DNA from 2 places in the Actinoplanes sp. NPDC049668 genome. Region 2 is predicted to be linked to the other one. Evidence: riboswitches for the same ligand, from Rfam matches in the RefSeq annotation. Region 2 holds a riboswitch; the other holds the start of a gene.
The links. A riboswitch is a leader RNA that binds a small molecule or an ion and turns the genes downstream of it on or off. The one in region 2 is predicted to bind S-adenosylmethionine.

Region 1 (4,401 bases), on a different contig from region 2:
CACCCTGGCACCGCCCGTCACCGTGCACCGGGTCACGCCCGGCGACGCGGCCCGGATGCGGGCGCTGCGGCTGGAGATGCTGGCCGACAGCCCGCTCGCGTTCCTGGAGACGGTGGCGCAGGCGGCGGCCCGGCCGCACGCCGACTTCCGGCGGCGCATCGTCCAGGCCTCCTCCGGCAGCCAGCTGGCCCAGTTCGTCGCGGACCCGGGCGGGCGGCTGATCGGCCACGCCGGCGGCACGGTGCTGCCCGAGGAGCCGGACGCGACGGTGATCTTCGCGGTCTACGTCACACCGGCGCACCGCGGCAGCGGCATGCTCGCCGAGTTGATCGAGGCGGTCGCGCAGTGGTCGGCCTCGATCGGGCGGAACGAGCTGATGCTCGAGGTGGTGGTCGGCAACGACCGGGCCGTCCGGGCGTACGAGCGGCTCGGTTTCGTGGACGGCGGGAAGCGGGTGCCGCACCCGGTCATCCCGGCCCTGACCGAGCTGCAGATGCGCCGCCGGGCCTGAGGCCGGTGACGAGGTGGGCTGGGCAACGGTCCGGACCGCGCTCACCGCGGTGAACGGCACCACGCTGGTCGGCCTCGGGCTCGCCGTACTCTGCGGCACCAGGATCCGCCGCGGGCCGGGCGGGATCCTGATCGCGGAGGGCTACCGCCGAAAGATGCCGCCCGCGACCTGCTTCACGGTCGGCTCGGTGATCATCACCCGGCGCACGGCCGACTGGCTGCTGCACGAGAGCCGGGCCGGCCTGCTCGCGCACGAGACCCGGCACGCCGGGCAGTACGCCGTGTTCGGCCCGCTGTTCTGGCCCGCGTACTGGGCCTGCTGCGGCTACTCCTGGGCGATGACCGGAACGGCCGGCACGCGCAACGCGTTCGAGCGGCATGCCGGGCTGGCACTGGGCGGTTACCGCGAGGCGCCGCTGCGGCCGGGCCTACGGCGACTGAGGCGCTGAGGCGGGAGAATTTGGTCGGGAGGACGGACGCACAGCGCCTCCGGCACTGGGTCGTTGGGCCCCTAGGAGATTGTCGCCAAGCTCAAAGGTGGGGCCACGTACGGCGTCACGTCCTCCCGCGTAGAGCATCCTGCCGACCCTGGGATCCTTCCGCAAGTCCTCAGGGGAAGGAATTCTCAACGTTGGGCAGATGTTTGACTACTCTGAGTTATCCGAGGAGGCCGGCGTCGCGGGCGCCGCGCAGCGACGGCTTGATCCGGTGAGTGGGTCCGACCTGCCCGGCGACGGCGTCCAGAGTCTTCAGTCCCTCGCCGGTGTTGAAGACGACGGTCTCCTTGTCGGGGTCCAGCCGGCCGCTCGCGACGAGCTTGCGGAGCACCGCGACGGTGACCCCGCCGGCGGTCTCGGCGAAGACGCCGGTGGTGCGGGCGAGCAGCTGGATGGCGTCGCGGATCTCGTCGTCGCCGGCGTAGTCCATCCAGCCGCCGGTGCGGGTCACGGCCTCGATCGCGTACGCGCCGGCGGCCGGGTCGCCGATGTTGAGCGACTTCGCGATGCCGGTCGGCTTGACCGGGATGATCTGGTCGGTGCCGTTGTGCAGGGCCGTGGCGATGGGGTTGCAGCCGGCCGACTGTGCACCGAAGACGGTCCAGCCGCCCTCGGGCGCCTCGACCAGGCCGATCTCCACGAGCTCGGTGAAGGCCTTGTCAATCTTGGTGAGCAGCTCGCCGCTGGCCATCGGCACGACCACCTGTGCGGGGATGCGCCAGCCGAGCTGCTCGGCGACCTCGTAACCCAGAGTCTTCGAACCCTCGGCGTAGAACGGCCGCACGTTCACGTTGACGAAGGCGGTGTCCTCGAACTCGTCGGTCTCGACGAGCTCGCCGCAGAGCCGGTTGACGTCGTCATAGGAGCCGTCGATCGCGACCAGGTCGCCGCCGTAGACGGCGGTGGTGATGACCTTGCCCTGCTCGAGGTCGCCGGGGATGAAGACGATGGAGGGCACCCCGGCGCGGGCGGCGTGCGCGGCGACGGAGTTGGCCAGGTTGCCGGTCGAGGCGCAGGCGAACCGGGTGAAGCCCAGCTCGCGGGCGGCGGTGAGCGCGACGGAGACGACCCGGTCCTTGAAGGAGTGCGTCGGGTTGGCGGAGTCGTCCTTGACCCAGAGCGGCGCGCGCAGGCCGACCTCGGCGGCCAGGGCGGCGGCGGCGACCAGCGGGGTCAGGCCGGGGTCGAGGGTGACCCGGCCGGCGGGATCCTGCCCGGTGGGAAGCAGGGCGGCGTAGCGCCAGATGTTCTGCGGGCCGGCCTCGATCTGCTCGCGGGTGACCTTGGCGAGGGCGGCGGGGTCGTAGGCGACCTCGAGGGGGCCGAAACACTCGTAACAGGCGTGCTGCGCGACGAGCGGGAATTCGGCGCCGCAGCCGCGGCAGACGAGGGCGCGGGCGGGGCTGAGGGACTTGCTGGGGGCGTCGACGGCCGACGTCATAATGAGGCCTTCCTCTCATCTTTCCCCGGGCGTCGTGCGACGCACATGGGGACGGAATTAGCACCTGCCGCACGCGGCCTCGTCATCGAGACATGCGCGGTGGTTGCCGGGGCGTCATCGGGCCGTTCCCTCAGCCCCTCTGGATGAGGTATTCAGTTGTGTTTCCAACACCTTACGACGCGGGCGGCGAAATCGGAGCCGACCGTCCCGAGGTGTGAGCGACGTCCTTCCCTCGCGATAGATGCCGGTCGATTGATTCACAGCATTCTCTGAGGTTGGTTCCCGGGCCGGGACCCTAGTCTCCATTGAAAGTCATGGATCTGTTGCCGACCGTTCACCTGGTCGCCACTCGGAAAGCCTTGAGGGAAGGGCCCCGTCATGCCTCGGCTAGCTCTGTTCGCGATCGACCTCGTTGCGGTCTGTCTGCTCGTCTTCGGGCTCTACTTCCCACGGCACCGCCGCCGCGATCTCGTCGTCGCGTACCTCGGTGTCAACGTCGGGGTGCTGGCCGTCGCCGGCTCGCTCAGCTCGAGCACCGTCGGGGCCGGGCTCGGGCTCGGGCTCTTCGGCGTGCTCTCGATCATCCGGCTGCGCTCGACCGAGCTGGACCAGCACGAGGTCGCCTACTACTTCTCCGCGCTGGCCCTGGGCATCCTCGGCCCGCTCGGCGGAGGCTCGGCCTGGCTCGCGCCCGGGATGATGGCGCTGATCCTCGCCGTCATGTACCTCGGGGACCACCCGCGGCTGTTCCGCGGCTACCGGCGCCAGGTCCTCGTCCTCGACTCGGCGATCACCGACGAGGTGGCCCTGGTCGCGAAGCTCGAGCAGCTGCTCGGCGCGCGGGTGCACGCCGTCTCGGTCGAGCGGGTGGACCTGGTCAACGAGACCACGGCGGTCGAGGTCCGCTACTCCCGCACGCCCGGCGCGGCGCCCGCCGGCGCCACCGGCCGCGAGGCCGCGACGGCGGGAACGCACAGGTGACCACGACACCCGCCCGGACCGTCGGCGACCGGCTGGACGGGCTGGCGGGGCTGGGGCCGATCGGGCTCGACGAGCTCACCGCGCAGGCCGAGTTGCAGGTCAGGCGGGACCGCAAGTACGTGCTCGCGCTCGACGACCTGGCCCGGCTGCTGCCGGCCATCGGCCGAGACGCCCGGATCCTCGACATCGACGGCATCCGGCTCTTTCGCTACGGCTCCGTCTATTTCGACACCGCCGACCTGCTCTGCTTCCGGCTCACCGCGCTGCGCCGGCGCCGCCGGTTCAAGATCCGGACGCGGACCTACCTCGACTCCGGAGGGTGTTGGCTCGAGGTCAAGACCGAGGGCGTGCGCGGCGGCACGGTCAAGACCCGGCTGGCGTACGAGCAGCGGCAGCAGGGCGACCTCGCACCCGGCCGCTGGTTCGTCGAGGCCGTCCTCGCGGAGCTCGGCGGCATCGCCGGGCTGTCCTTCGGGCCGGTGCTGACCACCCACTACCTGCGCAGCACCCTCTATCTCCCGGCCTCGCAGAGCCGGGTGACCATCGACGTCGACCTGTCCTGGGCCGATGTCGGCCGGGCCGGGCTGAGCCTGCCCGCGCTGGCCGTCGTCGAGACCAAGACGCGGGCCGCGGCCTGCGAGGTCGACCGCCTGCTCTGGGCCCGGGGTCACCGCCCGGCGTCCATCTCCAAGTACGCGACCGGCCTCGCCGCCCTGCGACCCGGCCTGCCGTCCGCGCCGTGGCGCCGCCTGCTGCGCCGCCACTTCCATCCCGCAGCACCGGCCGGCTCCGCGCCGGCCGCCGACCGAAGGACGTGAGATGCACCGATCCCCCCTCCTGATCGCCGCCGTGGCCGGCACCCTGGCCGTCGCGCCGGCACCGTGCCGGGCCGCGCCCGCTGCGGCACAGGCCCTGGCCGCGGGCCCCGCTGCGGCGCAGGCGCTGGCCGCCAACGCGGTCGACCACGACGAG
Region 2 (4,401 bases):
GTCGCGCGAGGTGTCCCCGATCGCGGCCAGCGTGCGGGCGACCACGTGCATGCTGCCGCCGCGCCACACTCCACACTCCACAATGGCACCCGGGATGTCGTGCTTCACCACGTAGCGGGTGGCGAGGTAGAGGGCGTACTGCTTCTCCCGCCGGGTCATCGAGTACGGCCGGGCGGCGGCCATGATGGGCCGCGCCATCTCGTCGTAGTCCGCGGGGAACCCGGGCTTCGCGGCCTTCTTCTTCGGGGGTGACGCCTGCTTGGCCTCCGTCCGGACGATCCGGTATCCGACGGTCCGGGTCAGTGCCTTGTTGATCTGCTGTTTCCACGGCATGTGCGGGATCGTAGTCGAGACTTACCCGGCCGCTCGAGAGATTGAAGCAAGTTGGTTCGGCCCGGCCGCTATCGTCCGGCGCGCCCGCCGACGAGCTGCCGGCCGGCGTCGCCCGACGTCAACCCGGCGATGGCGGTCACGAACCGGTCGATGTCGCCGTCGGTGGTGCCCAGCCCGAAACTCACCCGTAGGAGGGCCGCCGCGGTGTCGCAGCCGGCCACGGCGGCGGCGCCGGTGAGGCGGCGGGTGAGCGGGTGCGCGCAGAACTGGCCGGCCCGCACCCCGATGCCGTGCTCCTCGGCGAGCCGCTCGGCGACCGCCGCGGCGTCGCCGCCGGGCAGCGCGAGCGACACGATGCCCACCCGGGGCTGCGCGGCGCCGAAGACGCTGACCTCGGCGACGCCGGGCAGCCCGGCCAGGCCGCCGCGCAGCCGGGCCAGCAGGCTCTGCTCCCGCTCGTGCAGCGCGGCCCGGTCGGCGCGGCCCAGCGCCGCGCAGACCGCCGCCAGGGATACCGCGCCGAGCAGGTTCGGCGTGCCGCCCTCGTGCCGGGCGGGCCCGGTGGCCCAGGTGACCTCGCCGGCGGCGCCGACCGACGAGCTGGCACCGCCGCCGCGCAGGTAGGGCGCCGCCGCGTCCAGCCAGTCGGCGCGGCCCGCCAGCACGCCCGCGCCGAAGGGCGCGTACAGCTTGTGGCCGGACAGGGCCAGATAGTCGGCGCCGAGGGCGGCGAGGTCGACAGGGGAGTGCGGCGCGAGCTGCGCGGCGTCGACCACGACGCGGGCGCCGTACCGGTGTGCGACGTCGGCCAGGCGCCGGACCGGCCAGACCTCGCCGGTCACGTTGCTCGCGCCGGTGACGGCGAGCAGCGCCGGACCGCGCAGCGACCGCAGCGCCCGCTCCACGGCCTCGACGGCGGCGTCCGGGCTCGACGGTGTCGCCAGCCGCAGCGGCGCGGGCCAGGGCAGCAGGTTCGCGTGGTGCTCGCCGTCGAAGACGATCGTGGTGACGCCCGCCGGCAGGCAGCGGGCGAGCAGGTTGAGTGCGTCGGTGGTGTTGCGGGTGAAGACCACGGTGTCGCCCGGTCGCGCGCCGACGAAGCCGGCCACGATGTCGCGGGCGCGTTCGTACTCACACGTCGAGGTGCGGGACCGGACGCCCGCGCCCCGGTGGACGCTGCCGTACCAGGGCAGCAGACCCTCGACGGCGTCGGCCGCGGCGCGGACGCAGGGCGCCGACGCGGCGTAGTCGAGGTGGGCGAAACCGACGGTGTCCCCGCCCGGCAGCCGGACGGTGAGCCCGGCGCCGATGACATCGAGCTCGGTGTGCTGCGGCGTGTGCTGTGGCAACAGGGACATGTGCGCCTCCGCGAGGTCGGGGACCCCACGGGGCCCGCGCTTGCCCGCGTCGTTGTCGACGCAGGCCCGGTCCTCACCCGGAGCACCCCATCGCGAACACAAGGGTTGCCGGCCAGCAAGCCGGGGCTTTGCGCTGGCACTCATGACCAGTCCGCACCGTATCAGGTTCGGCCGTACCGGGCGGTGATGATCGTTACAGCCGGTTGGCCCGGGCCGCGTCGACGGACTAGCTTTCCTCCTCGCATACCTATCGGCTTTATAGGATTCGACGGAGTATCCGTGATTCAGATCGAGGGTCTCCGCAAGACCTACCACTCGCGGCGGCGCGACGTCGTCGCCGTCGACGGCGTCGATCTCGGCGTCCGGCAGGGCGAGATCTTCGGCGTGCTCGGCCAGAGCGGCGCCGGCAAGAGCACCCTGCTGCGCTGCGTCAACCTGCTGGAACGGCCCGACGCCGGAACGGTCGTCGTCGACGGCGTCGACCTGACGGCGCTGCGCGAGCGGCCGCTGCGGGCGGCCCGCCGCCGGGTCGGCATGGTGCACCAGCACTTCGCGCTGCTCTCGTCGCGGACGGCCGCCGGCAACGTGGCGTTCCCGCTCGAGGTGACCGGCATGTCGCGCGCCGACCGGGCCCGCCGGGTGGCCGAGCTGCTCGAGCTCGTCGGGCTCGCCGAGCGCGCCACCGCGTACCCGGCGCAGCTCTCCGGCGGCCAGAAGCAGCGCGTCGGCATCGCCCGCGCGCTCGCCGCCGGGCCGCAGGTCCTGCTCTCCGACGAGGCGACCTCCGCCCTCGACCCGGAGACCACCGGATCGATCCTCGACCTGCTGCTCGACCTGAACCGGCGGCTCGGCCTGACCATCCTGCTGATCACCCACGAGATGGACGTGGTCAAGCGGATCTGCCACTCGGCGGCGGTCATGCGCGAGGGCCGCCTCGTCGAGTCCGGCCCGGTCGCCGACCTGCTGGGCCGCCCCGGCTCCGAGCTCGCCCGCGACCTCTTCCCGCTGCCGCCGGTGCGGCACCGGCCGGGCGAGACCGTCGTCGACGTCACGGTCAGCGGCGAGCCGGCCGACGAGCCGATCCTGGCCGGGCTCGCCCGCGCCCTCGACCTCGACGTGCGCATCCTCGACGGCGCCGTGCAGAGCCTCGCGGCGACCCGCGCGGGGCGCCTGCGGATCGCGCTGCCCGGCACCGCGGACGACAACGCCGCGGCGCTGCGGCACCTGCGCGAGCGGGGCGCCCTGGCGGAGGTGGCCGCGTGACCTGGCCGGAGCTGAACGAGTTGCTCTGGGCCGGGCTGCGCGAGACGGCCTGGATGGTCGGCTGGGCCGCCCTGCTCACCGCCGTCGGCGGCCTGCTGCTCGGCATCCTGCTGGTGCTGACCGACCGCGGTGGGCTGCTCGCCGCGCCGCCGCTCAACGCGCTGCTCGGCCTGATCGTCAACGTCGGCCGGTCGCTGCCGTTCATCATCCTGCTGGTCGCGGTCATCCCGTTCACCCGCGCGGTGGTCGGCACCACCATCGGCACCACCGCGGCGATCGTGCCGCTGACCATCGGCGCCATCCCGTTCTACGCGCGCATCGTCGAGACGGCGATCCGCGAGGTGCCCGGCGACGTCGTCTCGGCCGCGGTCGCCATGGGCGCGTCCCGGCGCCAGGTCGTCGGCAAGGTCCTGCTCCGCGAGGCCCGCCCGGGCCTGGTCGCCGGCCTCACCATCACCGTCGTCGCGCTGGTCGGCTACTCCGCCATGGCTGGCGTGGTCGGCGGCGGCGGCCTGGGCGACCTCGCCATCCGGTACGGCTACCAGCGCTTCGAGACCGAGGTCATGATCGCGACGGTCGTGGTCCTCGTCGTGTTCGTGCAAGCCATCCAGACGCTGGGCGACGTCCTCGTCCGGCGCCTGTCACACCGATAACCCCTACCGAAAGGCACCACTCATGCGCCGCCGCTCGATCGCCGCCGCCCTCGCCGCCACCGGGCTCGTCCTCGCCCTCGCCGCGTGCGGCGACTCCGGCTCCGACTCCGGATCCACCGCGCAGGACACCCTGAAGGTCGGCGTCAGCCCGGTACCGCACGCCGAGATCCTGAACTACGTCAAGGACAACCTGGCCGCGGCCGAGGGCCTCAAGCTCGAGGTGGTCGAGTTCAACGACTACATCCAGCCCAACGTCGCGCTGCGGGAGAAGCAGATCGACGCCAACTACTTCCAGCACGTCCCGTACCTGGAGGAGGAGGTAGCGGCGAAGGGCTACAAGTTCACCGCGCTCAAGCCGGTGCACATCGAGCCGCTCGGCCTCTACTCCAAGAAGTTCAAGACGCTCGCCGAGATCCCGGCCGGCGGCGTGATCGCCATCCCCAACGACCCGTCCAACTCCGGCCGCGCGCTGAACCTGCTCGCGAAGAACGGCCTCATCACGCTCAAGGACGGCGTCGGCGTCAAGGCGACCGAGAAGGACATCGCGACCAACCCGAAGAACCTCGAGTTCAAGGCCCTCGAGGCGGCCCAGCTGCCGCGCAGCCTCGAGGACACCGCGGCCTCGGTGATCAACGGCAACTACGCGATCGAGACCGGCCTGAGCCCGGCCAAGGACGCGCTCGCGCTCGAGGCCGGTCAGGACAACCCGTACGCGAACCTGGTCGTGGTCCGCACGGGCGACGAGGGCGACGCCCGGGTGGTCAAGCTGGAGAAGCTGCTGCACTCCGCCGAGG

Region 1: another riboswitch for S-adenosylmethionine. It lies ahead of thrC (threonine synthase); the one in region 2 lies ahead of ACIBSW_RS33895 (aminotransferase class V-fold PLP-dependent enzyme).

Annotation. Positions count from the first base shown of each region.
Region 1 is NZ_JBITLR010000001.1:1,174,152-1,178,552, forward strand. Features, by position in the region: gene ACIBSW_RS05515 (GNAT family N-acetyltransferase) at 1-511, shown strand, start outside; gene ACIBSW_RS05520 (hypothetical protein) at 525-959, shown strand; gene thrC (threonine synthase) at 1,168-2,448, opposite strand; SAM riboswitch class I at 2,461-2,598, opposite strand; gene ACIBSW_RS05530 (DUF4956 domain-containing protein) at 2,827-3,429, shown strand; gene ACIBSW_RS05535 (VTC domain-containing protein) at 3,426-4,247, shown strand; gene ACIBSW_RS05540 (carbohydrate-binding domain-containing protein) at 4,249-4,401, shown strand, end outside.
Region 2 is NZ_JBITLR010000009.1:109,745-114,145, forward strand. Features, by position in the region: gene ACIBSW_RS33890 (TylF/MycF/NovP-related O-methyltransferase) at 1-333, opposite strand, end outside; gene ACIBSW_RS33895 (aminotransferase class V-fold PLP-dependent enzyme) at 402-1,691, opposite strand; SAM riboswitch class IV at 1,723-1,839, opposite strand; gene ACIBSW_RS33900 (ATP-binding cassette domain-containing protein) at 1,971-2,954, shown strand; gene ACIBSW_RS33905 (methionine ABC transporter permease) at 3,008-3,607, shown strand; gene ACIBSW_RS33910 (MetQ/NlpA family ABC transporter substrate-binding protein) at 3,630-4,401, shown strand, end outside.